4 regions of the Paraburkholderia sp. GAS38 genome follow, and region 1 is predicted to be linked to each of the others. Evidence: predicted binding sites of a transcription regulator. Region 1 holds the regulator's gene; each other region holds the start of a gene.
What was found. The regulator LexA, encoded in region 1, represses DNA repair genes until DNA is damaged. The targets are predictions, from matches to a motif close to ACTGTATNNNNATACAGT.

Region 1 (4,210 bases):
CACGACGCGGCGAAACGTCAGCCAGCGCGATGCGCCGAGGCACGCCGCAGCCTCTTCCTGCTCGCGTTCGAATTCTTCCAGCACCGGCTGCACAGTGCGCACCACGAACGGCAAGCCGATAAAGGTCAACGCCACCAGCACGCCGGCCGGCGTAAACGCGATCTTGATGCCGAGCGGCTCGAGAAACTGGCCGATCCAGCCGTTGCCCGCATACACCGCCGCGAGCGAAATGCCCGCCACCGAGGTGGGCAACGCAAACGGCAGATCGACGACGGCGTCCACCAGACGCTTGAACGGAAACTTATAGCGCACCAGCACCCAGGCGACCAGAAAGCCGAACACCGCGTTGATCAGCGCGCCGCCGAGCGCCGAGAAAAACGTCAGCCGGTACGAGGCCAGCACGCGCGGCGAGGCGACCGCGCGCACGAACTGGGCCCAGTCGAGCGAAGCCGTCTTGAGAAAGGTCGCCGCGAGCGGAATCAGCACCACGAGGCTCAGATACGCCACCGTGATGCCGAGCGTCAGGCCGAAGCCGGGTAACGCGCTGGGCTTGCGGAAGGTCAACGTCGTCATGCGGAATGCTCTTTCAGGGTGAAAACCACGGCGGCCACTGTCGGCCCAACACGTCGCCGATACGTGGCCTAAACACGTGAACAAAAGGCACGCCACATGTGGCGTGCCGGATTGCGTCCTGCGGATTGCGCTTTACTGCGGCGAGTAGATCGAATCGAACACGCCGCCATCCGCAAAGTGCGTCTTCTGCGCATTCGCCCAGCCGCCGAACGAGTCGTCCACCGTGTACAGCTTCAGCTTCGGAAACTTCGCGGTCAAAGCCGCCGGCACCTTGTCCGAACGCGGACGGTAGAAGTTCTCCGCGGCGATCTCCTGGCCCTGCTCGCTATACAGGAAGTTCAGATACGCCTCGGCCAGCTTGCGGGTGCCGTGCCTGTCCACCACCTTGTCGACCACCGCCACCGGCGGCTCGGCCAGAATGCTCACCGACGGCACCACGATCTCGAACTTGTCCGGACCGAATTCCTTCAACGACAGGAATGCTTCGTTCTCCCACGCAATCAGCACATCGCCGATACCGCGCTGCACGAAGCTCGTGGTCGCCCCCCGCGCGCCCGAGTCGAGCACGCCGGCGTTCTTATAGAGCTTCGAGACGAAGTCCTTGGCTTTCTGGTCGTTGCCGCCCGGCTGATGCTCGGCGTAGGCCCAGGCCGCCAGATAGTTCCAGCGCGCGCCGCCCGAGGTCTTCGGGTTCGGCGTGACGATCGACACGCCCGGCTTCACCAGGTCGTCCCAGTCCTTGATGTGTTTCGGGTTGCCCTTGCGCACCAGAAACACGATGGTCGAGGTGTACGGCGCCGCGTTGTCCGGCAGGCGCTTTTGCCAGTTCTTGTCGACGATGCCCTTGCTGGCGAGCGCGTCGATGTCGTAAGCGAGTGCGAGCGTGACGACGTCCGCCTGCAGGCCGTCGAGCACCGAGCGCGCCTGCGCGCCCGAGCCGCCGTGCGACTGCTTGAAGGTGACGGTCTCGCCGGTCTGCGCCTTCCATTCCTTGCCGAATGCCTGGTTGACCTGCTGGTACAGCTCGCGTGTCGGGTCATAGGACACGTTGAGCAGCGTCGTGTCCGCTGCAGCCGTCTGGGCCACCAGGCCGAGTGCCGCTGCGGCGCCCAGCGCCAGCACCGTGATGAGTTTCCTGGTCTTGCCTGCGAGCCCCGTGCCCTGATCGATCATCCAGCTTCTCCGCGTCGTGGTTGGTTGGGACTGCGCGTCCCGTGTTCTATGCAGCGAGTGGAGGCCAGTCTATCGAAGGGCTTTCATCATTAAAAATAATGTTTCTTCATTTTTTAATACTCAAAAGTGGTAATGACAGCCAGACGTGGCGTTGCGGCACGAAAACGGCCGTTAAGACGCCCCAAAGCGACGCCACAACGACACCCAGGGACACGAACTTAAAGTAAAGCTTGAATTGCGCCGAATACTGTATAAAAATACAGTCACCTGTCTATCCATACAGTGGCGCCATGACCAAACTCACCGCACGACAGCAAGAAGTTTTCGATCTGATCCGCCGGGCTATCGAACGCACCGGCTTTCCGCCCACCCGCGCGGAGATCGCCGCCGAACTGGGTTTCAGCTCGGCCAACTCGGCGGAGGAGCACCTGCGGGCGCTGGCCCGCAAGGGCGTGATCGAACTCGCGGCGGGCGCTTCGCGCGGCATCCGGCTGCTGCTGGCCGGTAATGACGACGCGCCGCACCAGTTCACGCTGCCGCACGCCAGCATCATGCAGTTGTCGCTGCCCCTGATCGGCCGGGTGGCCGCAGGTAGCCCGATCCTCGCGCAGGAACACATCTCGCAGCATTACGCCTGCGACCCGGCGCTGTTTTCGAGCAAGCCGGACTATCTGCTGAAGGTACGCGGGCTGTCCATGCGGGACGCCGGCATCTTCGACGGCGACCTGCTCGCCGTGCAGAAGAAAAGCGAAGCAAAAGACGGCCAGATCATCGTTGCGCGACTCGGCGACGACGTGACGGTCAAGCGTCTCAAGCGGCGGCCGAACGGTATCGAGCTGATCGCCGAGAACCCCGATTACGACAACATCTTCGTTCAGGCCGGCAGTGCGGAATTCGCATTGGAAGGCATTGCGGTGGGGCTGATCCGCCCCACCGAATTCTGAACCCTGCTGCCCTGAATCAAGCCTGGAGAGACTCATGGAACGCCTTGCCCGCCTGCTGCCCTTCCGCCAGTTCGGTCGCCTGCGCCACTTGCGCAGCCTGGTGCCCTGCGCACCGATCGAGGCATCCAGTGCCACGGCTTCGTTATTCGACGTGGAGGAGCCGCGCACCTCAACCTTGCCGTCGGCGCTGCCGGCCTTCGCACGGGTGTCGCTGAATTCGGGGCTGAATACGGCGGAACCGGCCCGGCGCGCGCCGGTGCGGGTCTACCACGGGCCGTCGCGGCTCATTATGGTCGGCACCGTCGACGCAGTGTGCCGGATGATCGACCGTTGCATCGCCGAAGAACGCGCCGGCTTGCAGAACGCGCTGTTCGAGTAAGGGCGTGCGTGTGGGGGATCGTTTTGCCGCGGTTGCGGTCCACGTTAGATCCCCTCTAACGGAGAATCTCGTCCGATGGCTGTTTCAACACCTGCAAAACGCGGCTTTGTCCGGCCGTTGATCGTTGTTCTGGTTGTGATCGTGATCGTCGCCGTGCTGGGGTATGGCTATGCGTCGCCCTACCTCGCGCTCGATCGTCTGAAGCGCGCGGCCGACGCGCGTGATGCGCAGACCGTCAGCGAGTACGTGGACTATCCGGCGTTACGCGAAAGCCTGAAGGAACAGGTTTCGGGCTTGCTGACGCGTCGGCTCGAAGCGCGGGCGAACGGCAATCCGCTTGCGGCCATTGGGGCAATGATCGGCGTGGCGTTGATTGGTCCGTTAGTGGACGCCTATGCCACGCCGGATGGCGTGGCTGCGCTGCTGAACGGCATGCCGCCACGCGGCGATCTCACCCAACGTCCGCCTGCGCCGCCGGATCTGGCGAGCCATGCGCCCGGCACCGGCGCGGCGGATTCAACGCCGGCGCCTACAGTGCCTGCGCCGGCCGCCACAGCGCCGGCCACAGCAACCACCGCCGCGCCGCCGCAGCCGCCGCAAACCACGGCCGGCTATCGCGGCATCAACGAATTCGCCGTGACGTATCAGCATGGCGTCGGCGACGCGCGCTATGCCGCGATTCTGCGACGCGAAGGGCTATTTTCGTGGAAGCTCGCGGCGGTCGATCTGAACGCCAACTAAACGCCAACTGAACGAATCAGGCCGCAGCGGCCGCTTGCTGCTGCTCCTGCACCGACGAGCACGCCACCAGGATGCTGCACGAAATCCGGTCGAGTAAAGGCGTATTGCCCGCCCCCATCCACCAGCGCGACAGGCCAGTGCGGCAGCGATGGCCGACCACCACGAGATCCACTTGCAGATCGTTGGCGAGGTTGGCGATTTCGTCGATCGGATGGCCGAACGCAAAGTGGCCTTGCGCCGTCACACCGCGCTCGGTGAGCCAGTCCACGCCTTCCTGGAGGATGTCGCGGGCGGTCTTCTCGAAGCTGCCGCAGGCCACGTCGGTCAATAGCCCTGCGCTCTGCGCGATGCTCGAGCGCATGTCCACGACCGACAACAGATGCGTTTCCGCCTTGAGGTC
Region 2 (4,210 bases), on a different contig from region 1:
CGAGGTGATCGTGGTCCTGCTGATGGCGGCGAAATTCGGCGTGCCGGTGTGCCCGCACGCGGGGGGCGTCGGCTTGTGCGAGTACGTCCAGCACATTTCGCTGTTCGACTATATCTGCGTGTCGGCGTCGCTGGATAACCGGGTGCTCGAGTACGTGGATCATCTGCACGAGCACTTCGTCGATCCGGTCGTGATCCGCCATGGCCGCTACATGCCGCCGCAGCGTCCCGGCTACAGCATCGAAATGCATGCGGCCTCGCTCGATCAGTATCACTTTCCCAAGGGTCCTGCCTGGCGGTCTTAGGATGCACAAGACCCTGCGTTTTAAATTAAATTTTTGATATCATTAGAATTAAATTTCAGCAGCAAATCATAAACCGGGGCGAAATTAATCATTGCAATTTTCGAATGATGTTGTTAAGCGCCGCTGAGGCAGCGATAATTCCGCTTGTGGTGGATTTGCGACATGCCGCATCCGTCGTAGAGAGCCAGACGGCCGCTGTCATCCGCGGCTGGCCGGGTCGCCTCGAATCCCATTCCCCGAAACCGCCCGCAGGCGGGCCAGTATGCGGGACTGTTAAGATTTTATGAAGAATTATCACTAGAATCTGGAAGTCTGATTTCCGCGATTATCTCGTTCAACGCAATTAAACCCAACCCTATACTTCGCTCGTTTTTTTCACGGCGATCGCCGATCGTCGAGTGAGAAAAAACGTACTTGAACGGGGTGTGGATTGATCAAGATGCGATATCTGGCTGCGGTGGCGGCCATGCTGGTAGCGGGAGCGGCGCACGCTCAAAGCAGCGTCACGCTTTTTGGACTCATTGATACGGGCGTTGTCTATCAGAACAACGCTCGCGTGTCGCCGTCGAGCGGTACGTCGGCAGGTGCAAGCGCCTGGTCGATGCAGAGCGGCAACGTCTTCACGTCGCGTTGGGGCCTGCGCGGCACGGAAGATCTCGGCGGTGGCCTCTCCGCGGTATTCTGGCTGGAAAACGGCTTTAACGTGGACAACGGCGGCCTGAAGAACGGCGGCGACCTGTTCGGCCGGCAAGCCTGGGTGGGGCTGCGTTCGAGCGAATACGGCACGCTCTCGCTCGGCCGCCAGTACGATTTCATGGTTGACTACGTCGCGCCGTTGAGCGCGACGGGTTCGGGCTTCGGCGGCAACCTGGCCGCGCACGTGTACGACAACGACAACCTGAACAACGACCTGCGCCTCGACAACTCGGTCAAGTTCAGCAGCGCTTCCTACGGCGGCTTCAAGGCGGGCGCGATGTATGCGTTCTCCGGCGAGGCGGGCGGCTTCGCCAACAACAGCGCCTACAGCCTGGGCACGAGCTACACGTACGGCCCGTTCAATGTCGCGGCGGCGTACCTGCAGATCAACCGTACGTCCCAGCCTTCGCTGGCGAACGCGTCCGGCGCAGTCAGCACGGGCGACGGCGACCAGCTCACGACGGGCGGCAGCCAGCAGATCTACGGCGCGGGTGCGCAATACAAGTTCGGCAAGTCGTCTATCGGCGTCGTCTGGACCCACTCCGTCACCGACAACGTGACGGGCATCTGGCAGGGCGGCAGCACCTCGACCGGCGCGATCGGCGGCAGCTACATCAAGTTCGACAACTTCGAAATCAACGGTCGCTATTTCGTGCGGCCGGACTTTAGCCTCGGCGCGGCCTATACGTACACGACGGGCGGCTTCGGCGGCGCATCGAAGGGTTACACGTCGGCTACGCCGCACTGGAACCAGATCATGGCGCAAGCCGATTATCTGCTTTCGCCGCGCACCGACGTCTACCTCGAAGGCGTGTACCAGCGCGTCGGCGGCGGCAACGGCAATGCAGCGTTCGATGCCAGCGTCTACAGCCTCGATCCGTCGTCGGGTAACCAGCAGGTGGTGGTGGCGGTCGGCCTGAAGCACCGCTTCTGATCGAAGAGGAATCCTGTTGATCCGCGGCGCGCCGTGAGGTGTGCCGCGGGGAAGGGAGCTTCCGCCGGACGTGGTGCGGGCAGTCGTCCTGCCGGCACCACGTCCGGCCATTCCTGTTTTCTGTTTTCTGTTTCTTCTCGGCGTCAGCGCCCGGGCCATGCGGGGTTTGCTATCATAGACTGTATAAACATACAGTCTTTGTGAATGCTCCGTGGTGACCGATGCTTCCTGATGCGCCCTCCGTCGCTCCCTCCGGGTTGCCTTTCGGCCCCTCGGGCGAGCCTGCGCCGCCTTTGGGTGTGCCTTCCCGGAGTGCGCCTGCTTCGGGTGCGCCTTCGGTGGGCGTGCCTTATTACCTGCTGAATTTCGAGCGCGCGCTGGCGTGGCTCACCGAGCGCTACGACGACGTCTTCGGCGCGGACGAACGCCACTTTCTCGGCGCATTCGGCGGCCTACCGCAGGCCTCAAGAGCGCTGCTCGTGCGCATGCTGATGCGCAAGGGCACGCTGTTCAGGGCCAGCCGTCTTGACTACGACGAAATCGGTTGTCCGCTGCAGGCTGCTGCGCCGCTGGTCGCGCTGGGCTGGATCGACGCCGCGCCGCATCTGAGCCTCGACGAGTTGTTCAACCTCGCGACCCGCCCCGAACTGCAGCAGATGTTTGCCCACGTGTTTGCCCACGTCCGCGCGAGCAAAGGCGGCCGCAAGTCGGATCTGCTCGAAGCCCTGCGCGCCACCCACGACGAAACGAAGCCCTACGACATCTGGGATCCGCACAGCGCCGACCGCGTGCTTCACGTCGCCATCGCGCCGTTGTGCGAGCGTCTGCGCCTGATGTTTTTCGGCAATCTGCAGCAGGACTGGTCGGAGTTCGTGCTCGCCGATCTCGGCGTGTTCCAGTACGAAACGGTGGCGTTCGCGCCGTCGTCGCGAGCCTTCCAGCAGCGAGAGGATGTGGACCGCTATCTGGCCCTGCACGCCTGCCGTGAAACGCTCGACACGCTCGCCGAAGGCGATTCCATCGAGCCGCTTCTAGCCGACATCGCGGCCATCGAAACCGGCCATGCCTGGCTCGACACGCGCCGTGCGAAGCTGCTGTTCCGCATCGGCCAGCATTGCGAGCGCCGGCAGGACTGGGAGGCGGCGCTGACCGTCTATGCCGGTTGCGCGTGGCCGGGCGCACGTCATCGGCGCATGCGGGTGCTCGAACGCAGCGGCCGCTTTGACGCGGCGCTGACGCTGGCGTTGCAGGCCGCCGAGGCGCCGGAAAGCGAAGAGGAGCACCAACGCGTCGTGCGCCTGCTGCCGCGCCTGCAGCGCCGCCTGGGTCATCCGGTGGCGCGGGCCGCACGCGCACGGCCTATCGAACGTAGCGCGCTGGTTCTGGAGCGGCCCGTTGAGCCGTTCAACGTGGAATTTGTGGCGCGCGACCATCTGAGCTGCCCGCAAGCGCCGGTGCACTACGTCGAGAACGCGCTGATCAACTCGCTATTCGGCTTGCTGTGCTGGGAGCCGGTGTTTGCGGCGCTGCCGGGTGCGTTCTTCCATCCATTCCAGCGCGGCCCCGCGGATCTGCATGCGCCCGATTTCCATGCGCGCCGCGCCGCCCAGTTCGACGCATGCCTCGCGCAACTCGAGAGCGGCGCGTATCGCGAGACGATCCTGCGGCATCTGCAGAGCAAGGCCGGCTTGCAGTCGCCGTTTGTGTTCTGGGGCGTATTGACGCCCGAACTGGTGACGCAGGCGCTTGACTGCCTGCCGGCCGCGCATCTGAAACTCTGCTTCGAGCGGTTACTGCGCGATATCCGCAGCAACCGTTCGGGGCTGCCCGATCTGGTGCGTTTCTGGCCTGCCGAGCGGCGCTATGAGTTGATCGAGGTGAAGGGACCGGGCGATCGTCTGCAGGACAACCAGATCCGTTGGCTGGAGTACTGCGCGCAGCACGGCATGCCGGTGCGCGTGCTCGATGTGCGCTGGACCGACGACGCGCTCGCAGGCGGCACCGAGGCGGCGGTATGACGTACGTCGTGGCCGTGCGGGCATTGTGCGAATTCACGGCGCGGCGCGGCGATCTCGATCTGCGCTTTACGCCCGCGCCAACCGCCGCCGAAGGCATCGCCGGACACGGGATCGTCGCCGCGCGCCGGGCGAGCGACTACGAATCGGAGATCACGCTGACCGGCACGCATCGCAGCCTGAGCGTGCGCGGCCGAGCGGATGGCTACGACGGCGTGCTCAACCGGCTGGAGGAGGTCAAGACCTATCGCGGCGACCTCG
Region 3 (4,210 bases), on a different contig from region 1:
TTGCGCGACTCGCATGTCGTGGCGCGTCACGTGATCGCGTCGGGATTGGAGCTGCCGGCCGGCGTGGCATGGCGCGACGGCGCGCTCTACGTCTCGGCCGTCTCGAAGATCCTGCGTTTCGACGCGATCGACACCCATTTAAATGACCCGCCCACACCGGCTGTCATCACCGACAAGCTCCCCACCGACCGCCATCACGGCTGGAAATTCATCGCTTTCGGCCCAGACGGCAAGCTCTACGTCCCGCAAGGCGCGCCGTGCAATATCTGCCTGCCCGACCGCGACCGCTACGCGATGATCGGGCGGATGGCTCCGGACGGCAGTCATGAAGAAACCGTGGAGCGCGGCATACGCAATACGGTCGGCTTCGCCTGGCACCCGGTCACTCACGAACTCTGGTTCACCGACAACGGCCGCGACATGATGGGCGACGACGTCCCCGACGACAAGCTGAACCGCGCCCCGCGCGCCGGCATGGACTTCGGTTATCCGTACTGTCACGGCGGCGACACGTCCGACCCCGAGTACGGCAAGGATCACCCCTGCAGCGCCTTCACGCCGCCGGTGCTGAAGCTCGGCGCCCACGTCGCTTCGCTGGGCATGCGTTTCTATACCGGCTCGATGTTCCCCGCCGCGTATCGCAACAACATCTTTATCGCCGAGCACGGCTCCTGGAACCGCAGCAAGAAAGTCGGCTACCGGGTCATGCGCGTCGTCACGAACCCGGACGGCAGCGGTATCCATCAGGAGGTGTTCGTCGAAGGGTGGCTGATGCCCGATGAAAGCGTCTGGGGCCGCCCGAACGACGTTCTGCCGATGCCCGACGGCTCCTTGCTGATCAGCGACGACTACGCAGGCGCGATCTATCGCGTGACGTACACGGCGCCCTGACGCGACGAATGCTCTCCATCAGGGTCGACATGACCGCCGCCATGCCGCCGGGCGTAGAATGCGCGTCGGTCCGCGCACCGTTGCGCGCCGGTCCTTGCGACTGCCTGTCACTGAACTCTTGCCCACATGTCCACGCGCGTTTCGAATTCCTCACGCTTCAGGTCCAAGACGCTGACCGCGGCGCTCGCCTTCTTTTTCGGCAGCCTCGGCGCGCACCGCTTCTATCTATATGGAAAGCGCGACGTGTATGGCTGGCTCCACCTGATCTGCACGCTCGCCGGCATTCCAGGCGTTCTGCTGCTGATCGCCAGTGAACGGACCTCGACGCCTGGTTGGGTGCTGGCGGTTCCGGGCGCCATCTCCCTGTTTGCCGCCTTCCTCGCGGCGATCGTCTACGGCCTGCGCCCCGACGAAAAATGGGACGCGCAATTCAATCCGCAGTCCCAGCAACATAGCCGCTCCGGCTGGGCTGTGATTTTCGTGGTGATCTTTTCGCTGTTCATTGGCGCAATGCTGCTCATGACGGCCCTCGCGGTAACTTTCCAGACTTACTTCGAATCGCAAGTCCAGCCGGACAAGACGCTGTCCCAATAGCAGAGACGGCGCCCAGGTGTTGCGCGCCCCGCCTAGAACAGATTCATCTGCGGATCGTCGCGCACCGGGCCAGCCGTCGGCGCCGTGCGCATGAACTGCGACATATCGAGAATGCCGCGCCGGCGCTCGTTCAAACCGAGCCGGCGGACAGCCTGATGAAACCGCTGCTTCAGCAGGTCGGCCCACAAACCCTCGCCTTTCATACGCGTCGCAAAGTTGGCGTCGTAGTCCTTGCCACCCCGCATGTCGCGCACACGGCTCATCACCCGCTCCGCGCGATCCGGAAAATGCGCCGCGAGCCAATCTTTGAAGAGCGGCGCCACTTCCCACGGCAGACGCAGCACGATATAGCTGGCATTGCTCGCGCCGGCTTCGGCACACGCCTCCAAAACCCGCTCCATGTCCGGCTCAGTGATGAACGGAATCACCGGCGCGATGCTCACGCCCACCGGGATGCCGGCTTCGCTCAACGTGCGGATCGTGCGCAGCCGGCGCGCCGGGGTTGCCGCGCGCGGTTCGAGCGTGCGGGCAATCTCGGCATCCAGTGTTGTAATGGTGATGGCCGCCATGAATTGCCCGCGCGCCGCCATAGGCGCCAGCAGATCCAGATCGCGCTCGATCAGCGACGATTTCGTAATCGCCGCGAACGGATGTCCCCGCGCGCTCAGCACTTCGATCACCCGCCGCGTCAGGCGCAACTCGCGCTCGACCGGCTGCCAGGCGTCGGTATTGACGCCTAACGCAATCGGCTCCGGTACGTAAGACTTCTTCGATAGCTCGCGCTCCAGCAATTCCGGCGCATTGACCTTGGCATAAATGCGGCTCTCGAAATCGAGCCCCGGCGACAAGCCCAAATAACTATGCGTAGGCCGGGCGAAGCAGTAGATGCAGCCATGCTCGCAGCCCCGATACGGGTTGAGCGACACGCCGAAGGGAATGTCCGGCGACGCGTTGCGGGTCAGAATGGTTTTCGCCCGCTCGTCGAAGACCTGCGTGCGCAGCGCGGGCGGCCCACCCTCTTCCTCCTCGTGCAGCACCCAGCCGTCGTCGACCGCTTCGCGCTGGTCGACTTCGTAGCGGCCCTGCAGGTTCGTGACGGCGCCGCGACCCTTGCGCGGCGCGGGCGGGGCGATCGGATATTCGGGGACGGAATCGGTCACGGTGAGGTCCAGCGCAAACGGACAGCGGATACGAAAAAGACTCAAACACTGTATAAATATACAGTGTTTGAGCCTTTTGTCGAGTCCTCTTTGAGCCCGTCTGACCTGGCCCGCAGCGGCCTACTCGCCAACCGCGATCGTCAAGGTTTCCTTGATTTCTTCCATCACCACATAGCTCTTCGACTGCACCGCGCCCGGCAGTTGCAGCAGGATGTCGCCGAGCAGTTTCCGGTAATCGGCCATCTCGCCGATACGCGCCTTGATCAGATAGTCGAAGTCGCCCGAGACCAGATGGCATTCCAGCACCTCGGGAATCTTCTGCACTTCGCGGCGAAACTGGTCGAACATATTGCCGCTCTTGTGGTCAAGCGTAATCTCGACGAACACCAGCAGCGCCGCACCCAGTTCGGCCGGATTGACGCGGGCGTGATAGCCGGTAATGACGCCGTCGCGCTCCATGCGCTTGACCCGCTCGATACAGGGCGTCACCGACAGCCCGACCTGCTCCGCGAGGTCTTTCATCGCCATCCGGCCGTCCTGTTGGAGGAGCCTGAGGATCTTGTGATCGAGCTTGTCGAGTGCACGAATCGGTTGACGCTGAGTTCGCATGGTCTTTCTACTGAAAATCTGAAAAATACAATAACAAAACCTAGTGGACACTCAATAGTATAGCGGTTAACACTGGGCTGAAAGCGTATCACCTCGTTAATCGAATGATTCACCAACGAGTTGAGCCATCTACGGACGCGCGAGCCCCAAAGAACCTTCTGGAGCAGCTATGCGAGTCGTCGTTTTGGGCAGTGGCGTCGTCGGGGTCACGAGCGCCTATTATCTTGCGCGCGCGGGTCATGAAGTGACCGTGATCGACCGCGAAGCCGGTCCCGCGCTCGAAACAAGCTTTGCCAACGCGGGCCAGATTTCGCCGGGCTATGCGTCGCCGTGGGCAGCGCCGGGCGTGCCGCTGAAGGCCGTCAAGTGGATGTTCCAGAAGCACGCGCCGCTCGCCATCCGGCTCGACGGCACGCAATTCCAGCTGCAGTGGATGTGGCAGATGCTGCAGAACTGCACGTCCGCGCGCTATGCGGTGAACAAAGGCCGCATGGTGCGCCTCGCCGAATACAGCCGCGACTGCCTGCAGGCGCTGCGCGCCGACACCGGCATCCAGTACGAGGGCCGTACGGGTGGCACGCTGCAGGTGTTCCGCACACAGCAGCAATTCGACGGCGCCGCGAAAGACATCGCCGTGCTGCAAGACGCCAATGTGCCTTATGAACTGCTGTCGTCGGCCGAACTGGCGCGCGCCGAGCCGGCGCTCGCCGCCACCGCGCACAAGCTGACCGGCGGCCTGCGCCTGCCGGGCGACGAAACCGGCGATTGCCAGCTCTTCACCACGCGCCTCGCGGCACTGGCCGAAGAACTGGGCGTGACGTTCCGCTACAACACGCCGATCGACGCGCTCGCCATGGCCGGCGGCCGGATCGCCGGCGTGCAGTGCGGCAACGAACTGGTCCGCGCCGACGCGTTCGTCGTGGCGCTCGGCTCGTATTCGACCAAGTTCCTCGCGG
Region 4 (4,210 bases), on a different contig from region 1:
CTGTCGCACCGCCTCGCCGTCGAATCGCAGCGCGTGGCAGCGACCCAGCTGGAATGGCGGCTTGTCGTTTGAGTGTTCGTCTGAGGCTTTGGGTGAACCGTCCCCTGATGCGTCCCCTGGAGCCGCTTCGTGCGGCGGCTTACTATCGTTCGTGTTCCACACTTCACCGGCGAACGCCTGAATGGCGGCCGTGGGAAGGAAAGCGCACAACTCGGTGAGATGCGTGCAACCTGCCGTGCCTCCCAGCAAACGGGCGGCTTCGCGGCGAAAGTTGTTGAACAGATTGAGCCCGATGAGGGCCCGATAGGCGGGATTGGTGGCTTCGCACAGACCGGGATAGGGCACCCAGTCGGACGACGCTTGCGCGTCGACAACGTTGAGCTTGCGATCGATCGTAATGCGGAGCCAGAGTTCATGGATCGGCAGACCGTTGGGCCGGACGCCCGACGCAAGTGCCACATCACGTGGCTTTTGGTCGGTGAGACACGCCTCTATGTCCCACAGGCCGTCCTCGCGCTCATAGGCTTCCGCACGAATTGCGCGGCGATGGCGCAACTGACGGGAGACGGGCGGGGAAAGCGGCATGCGGAAGGAAAAGGCCGAATTGGAAAACCCCTTGATTTTAGCATACCGGGTATTTGAGACAGGTTGGATTGTGCATAGCACCAATCCGGGGCCGGCGGATGCGGCCTGGTGTCGCGTCGGGCGTGGGCGCCAAACGGTTCGGACGGGGGTGTGGGTTGCTGGGTGGTGTGGGTGTGAGTTGCTGGGTCCGGCTGCGTCCTGGCTGCGGCCCGCTGCGCGTCTGATGTTAGCCGTCGTTAGCCGTTAGCCGTCAGCCCACTCGTCCTCGATGCCCTTAAGGATCTTGCTGATCGTCGCGCCGGAGAATCCGCGCGCGGCGAGAAAGCGCGCCTGCTTTGCTCGCTCAGCCTGGGTTTGCGGAAGCTCGCCGTATTTCTTGCGCCAGACCGCCTGGGCACGCGCCAGTTCGGTTTCGCGCAACTGGGCGCTCGCCTCCTCGATCAACGTCTGGCCGACCGCGTGCCGCTTCAACTCACCGACAATCCGGTTGGCGCCAAGACGTGACGAGCGACGGTGGACCAGGCTCTCGGCGAAACGCGAATCGGATAGCCAACCCTCGCTTTCAAGCGAATCGAGCAAAGTCTCCAGAGAATCGGTCTCTTCGACGAAGGGCGTCAGCTTGCGCGCGAGTTCGGCGCGGCTGTATTCGCGGCGGGACAGGTAACCGAGCGCGCGGCCTTTCAGCGAACGAGCGGGGCGCTGGGATTTTGCGGCGCGGTCGTCATCGGACGGCGCCTCGCCGGGCGTGCGGCGCGAGCGGGTGTAGGTGGTTTCTGCGGAAGCGCTGGCGGCATCGCCAGAATCCGGCGATGTGGAACTGCCGGAAGTACGTTGAGACGCAGACGCGCGGCCCGAAGCCTGATCGTGCGCGTCGAAAGACTCGAACGGGTCGAAGGAGTCTCCGTCGGGATCACCGTCACGCGGGCCGTCCGCATCACGTCCTGCATGAGATACAGGCCGGCCCTTGCGTATCACGCGACGATCACTCCTCTTCGCCCGCGACTTCAGCGCTTGCGCCCACGGCGGCTTCCGCCATTGCGTTCACGCCCAGCGATTCACGGATGCGATTTTCGATTTCGCGTGCGATCTCGGGATTCTCACGCAGGAATTCACGTGCGTTGTCTTTACCCTGACCGATCCGGTCGCCGTTGTAGCTGTACCAGGCGCCAGCCTTGTCGACGATCTTCGCCGACACACCCAGGTCGATCACTTCACCCTGACGCGAAATGCCTTCGCCGTACAGGATGTCGAAAATCGCCTCGCGGAACGGCGGCGCGACCTTGTTCTTGACGACCTTCACGCGCGTTTCGTTGCCGATCACTTCGTCGTTCTTCTTGATCGAACCGATCCGGCGAATGTCCAGACGCACCGACGCGTAGAACTTCAGCGCATTACCACCCGTGGTGGTTTCCGGGTTGCCGAACATCACACCGATCTTCATACGGATCTGGTTGATGAAGATGACGAGGCAGTTCGTACGCTTGATCGTGCCGGTGAGCTTGCGCAGCGCCTGCGACATCAGACGCGCTTGCAGACCCGGCAGCGAGTCGCCCATTTCGCCTTCGATTTCAGCCTTCGGCACCAGTGCCGCGACCGAGTCGATCACGATCATGTCGATGGAACCCGAACGCACCAGCGCGTCGCAGATTTCCAGCGCCTGTTCGCCCGTGTCCGGCTGCGAAACCAGCAGATCGTTCACGTTCACGCCGAGCTTGCCGGCGTATTGGATGTCCAACGCGTGTTCCGCGTCGATAAACGCTGCTGTGCCGCCGAGCTTCTGCATTTCGGCGACAACCTGCAGTGTCAGCGTGGTTTTACCCGACGATTCCGGCCCGTAGATTTCGACCACACGGCCACGCGGCAAACCGCCGACACCCAGTGCGATGTCAAGACCCAGCGATCCCGTTGAGACCACCTGGATATCTTCGACTACCTCACCTGCGCCGAGTCGCATGACCGACCCTTTGCCGAACTGTTTTTCAATCTGCGCGAGCGCGGCAGCCAATGCCTTGCTCTTTTCAGCAGTCAGTCCAGCCGAGCCTTTCTTGCTTTCTTCCATGAATCGTCCTTTGCTATGATGAACGGCGTCTGAGGCAGATGTGCAGCCCATTCATCACGGACAGCACGCTAAACGCAGACACTGTATAAAAAAACAGTAGTTTTGGCAAGCACGATTCGCACGTGGAGACATTTATGTGCGATCGGGGTGCGCCACACTACCCACAAAAATCGTTGGAGACCGCTGCGCGCCGGGCGATATCACGGTGCCGGCAAAGCCAGGCTGGCGCATCATGCGAATTCTCATTGCCGAAGATGACAGCATACTCGCGGACGGTCTCGTTCGATCACTCCGCCAATCGGCATACGCCGTTGATCACGTGAAGAACGGCGTCGAAGCCGATACCGCGCTGTCGATGCAAACGTTCGACCTGCTGATACTCGATCTCGGCCTGCCGCGCATGTCCGGGCTTGAGGTGCTGCGCCGTCTGCGGGCGCGCAATTCGAACCTGCCGGTGCTGATCCTGACCGCGGCGGACAGCGTCGACGAACGCGTCAAAGGCCTCGACCTCGGCGCCGACGACTATATGGCCAAGCCCTTCGCCCTCAACGAACTCGAGGCGCGCGTGCGGGCGCTGACCCGCCGCGGCGCGGGCGGCGGCCCGACGGTGGTGCGGCATGGCTCGCTGTCGTTCGATCAGGTTGGCCGGATCGCTTATATCAACGAGCAGGTGATCGAGTTGTCCGCGCGCGAACTGGGCCTGCTCGAAGTGCTGCTGCAGCGGATCGGCCGGCTGGTGTCGAAAGAGCAACTGGTCGATCACCTGTGCGAATGGGGCGAAGAGGTCAGCAACAACGCGATCGAAGTCTACGTGCACCGGCTGCGCAAGAAGATCGAGCCGAGCGGTGTGCGCATCATCACCGTGCGCGGCCTCGGCTACTGCCTGGAAAAGGCCACCTCGGCCACGCCGGCCGGAGCGGCGTCCGACACGCACGCCTCACGCTCGACGCCCGAACCGGCCGCGCCCGCCTCGCCCGCATCCAGCGCGATGCCCGCGAGCCACCACTTCAAATAGAGACCACCCATGTCCGCACGCGTAGAGCGCGCCACAGCGCAAGCGGCGGACCTCGACGACGAGGCGCGCGACGCCCGCTACGCGAACCCGTTCGCGCCGCCCGACGAAACCGAAGCCGCCGCCGAGGCCCGGCCGCGCTCGCTGTTCGGCGAAATTCTCGACTGGATGCTGGCGCCGCTACTGCTGCTGTGGCCGATGAGCATTGCGGTCACGTATCTGGTCGCCAAGTCGATCGCCAACGGCCCGTTCGACCGCGCGCTCGAAACCGATGCCTATGTGCTGGCGCGGCAGATCCATCCGGTCAACGGCGTCGCCGAACTGTCGCTGCCCGATGCGACGCGTGACTTCCTGAGTGCGGACAACGTCGACAAGGTGTTCTACCAGGTGCTCGGCACGCGCGGCGAACTGGTGGGCGGCGATCGCGACATGCCGCTGCCGCACGAGGAAGACCGGCCGCCGCCGGGGCTCGTCGAGTTCCGCGACGACGTGCTGCGCGGCAACGACATCCGCGTCGCCTATACGACGGTCGAGTTTCCACAGACGCCTGGCGC

Region 2: a site for LexA is predicted at 2,113-2,130, ahead of P3T42_RS11340 (VRR-NUC domain-containing protein). Genes of this name have one in related genera too.
Region 3: a site for LexA is predicted at 2,693-2,710, ahead of P3T42_RS04125 (PA0069 family radical SAM protein). Genes of this name have one in related genera too.
Region 4: a site for LexA is predicted at 2,725-2,742, ahead of recA (recombinase RecA). Genes of this name have one in related genera too.

Annotation. Positions count from the first base shown of each region.
Region 1 is NZ_JBNDJO010000001.1:753,090-757,299, forward strand. Features, by position in the region: gene cysT (sulfate ABC transporter permease subunit CysT) at 1-573, opposite strand, end outside; gene P3T42_RS03190 (sulfate ABC transporter substrate-binding protein) at 706-1,746, opposite strand; gene lexA (transcriptional repressor LexA) at 2,037-2,690, shown strand; gene P3T42_RS03200 (hypothetical protein) at 2,725-3,069, shown strand; gene P3T42_RS03205 (DUF2939 domain-containing protein) at 3,145-3,810, shown strand; gene P3T42_RS03210 (universal stress protein) at 3,827-4,210, opposite strand, start outside.
Region 2 is NZ_JBNDJO010000004.1:208,356-212,565, reverse strand. Features, by position in the region: gene P3T42_RS11350 (L-fuconate dehydratase) at 1-304, shown strand, start outside; gene P3T42_RS11345 (porin) at 744-1,934, shown strand; gene P3T42_RS11340 (VRR-NUC domain-containing protein) at 2,234-3,952, shown strand; gene P3T42_RS11335 (helicase C-terminal domain-containing protein) at 3,949-4,210, shown strand, end outside.
Region 3 is NZ_JBNDJO010000002.1:3,533-7,742, reverse strand. Features, by position in the region: gene P3T42_RS04135 (PQQ-dependent sugar dehydrogenase) at 1-891, shown strand, start outside; gene P3T42_RS04130 (TM2 domain-containing protein) at 1,018-1,485, shown strand; gene P3T42_RS04125 (PA0069 family radical SAM protein) at 1,518-2,645, opposite strand; gene P3T42_RS04120 (Lrp/AsnC ligand binding domain-containing protein) at 2,766-3,254, opposite strand; gene P3T42_RS04115 (D-amino acid dehydrogenase) at 3,424-4,210, shown strand, end outside.
Region 4 is NZ_JBNDJO010000010.1:52,580-56,789, reverse strand. Features, by position in the region: gene P3T42_RS22580 (DUF2889 domain-containing protein) at 1-585, opposite strand, end outside; gene recX (recombination regulator RecX) at 829-1,560, opposite strand; gene recA (recombinase RecA) at 1,568-2,644, opposite strand; gene P3T42_RS22565 (response regulator transcription factor) at 2,877-3,659, shown strand; gene P3T42_RS22560 (sensor histidine kinase N-terminal domain-containing protein) at 3,669-4,210, shown strand, end outside.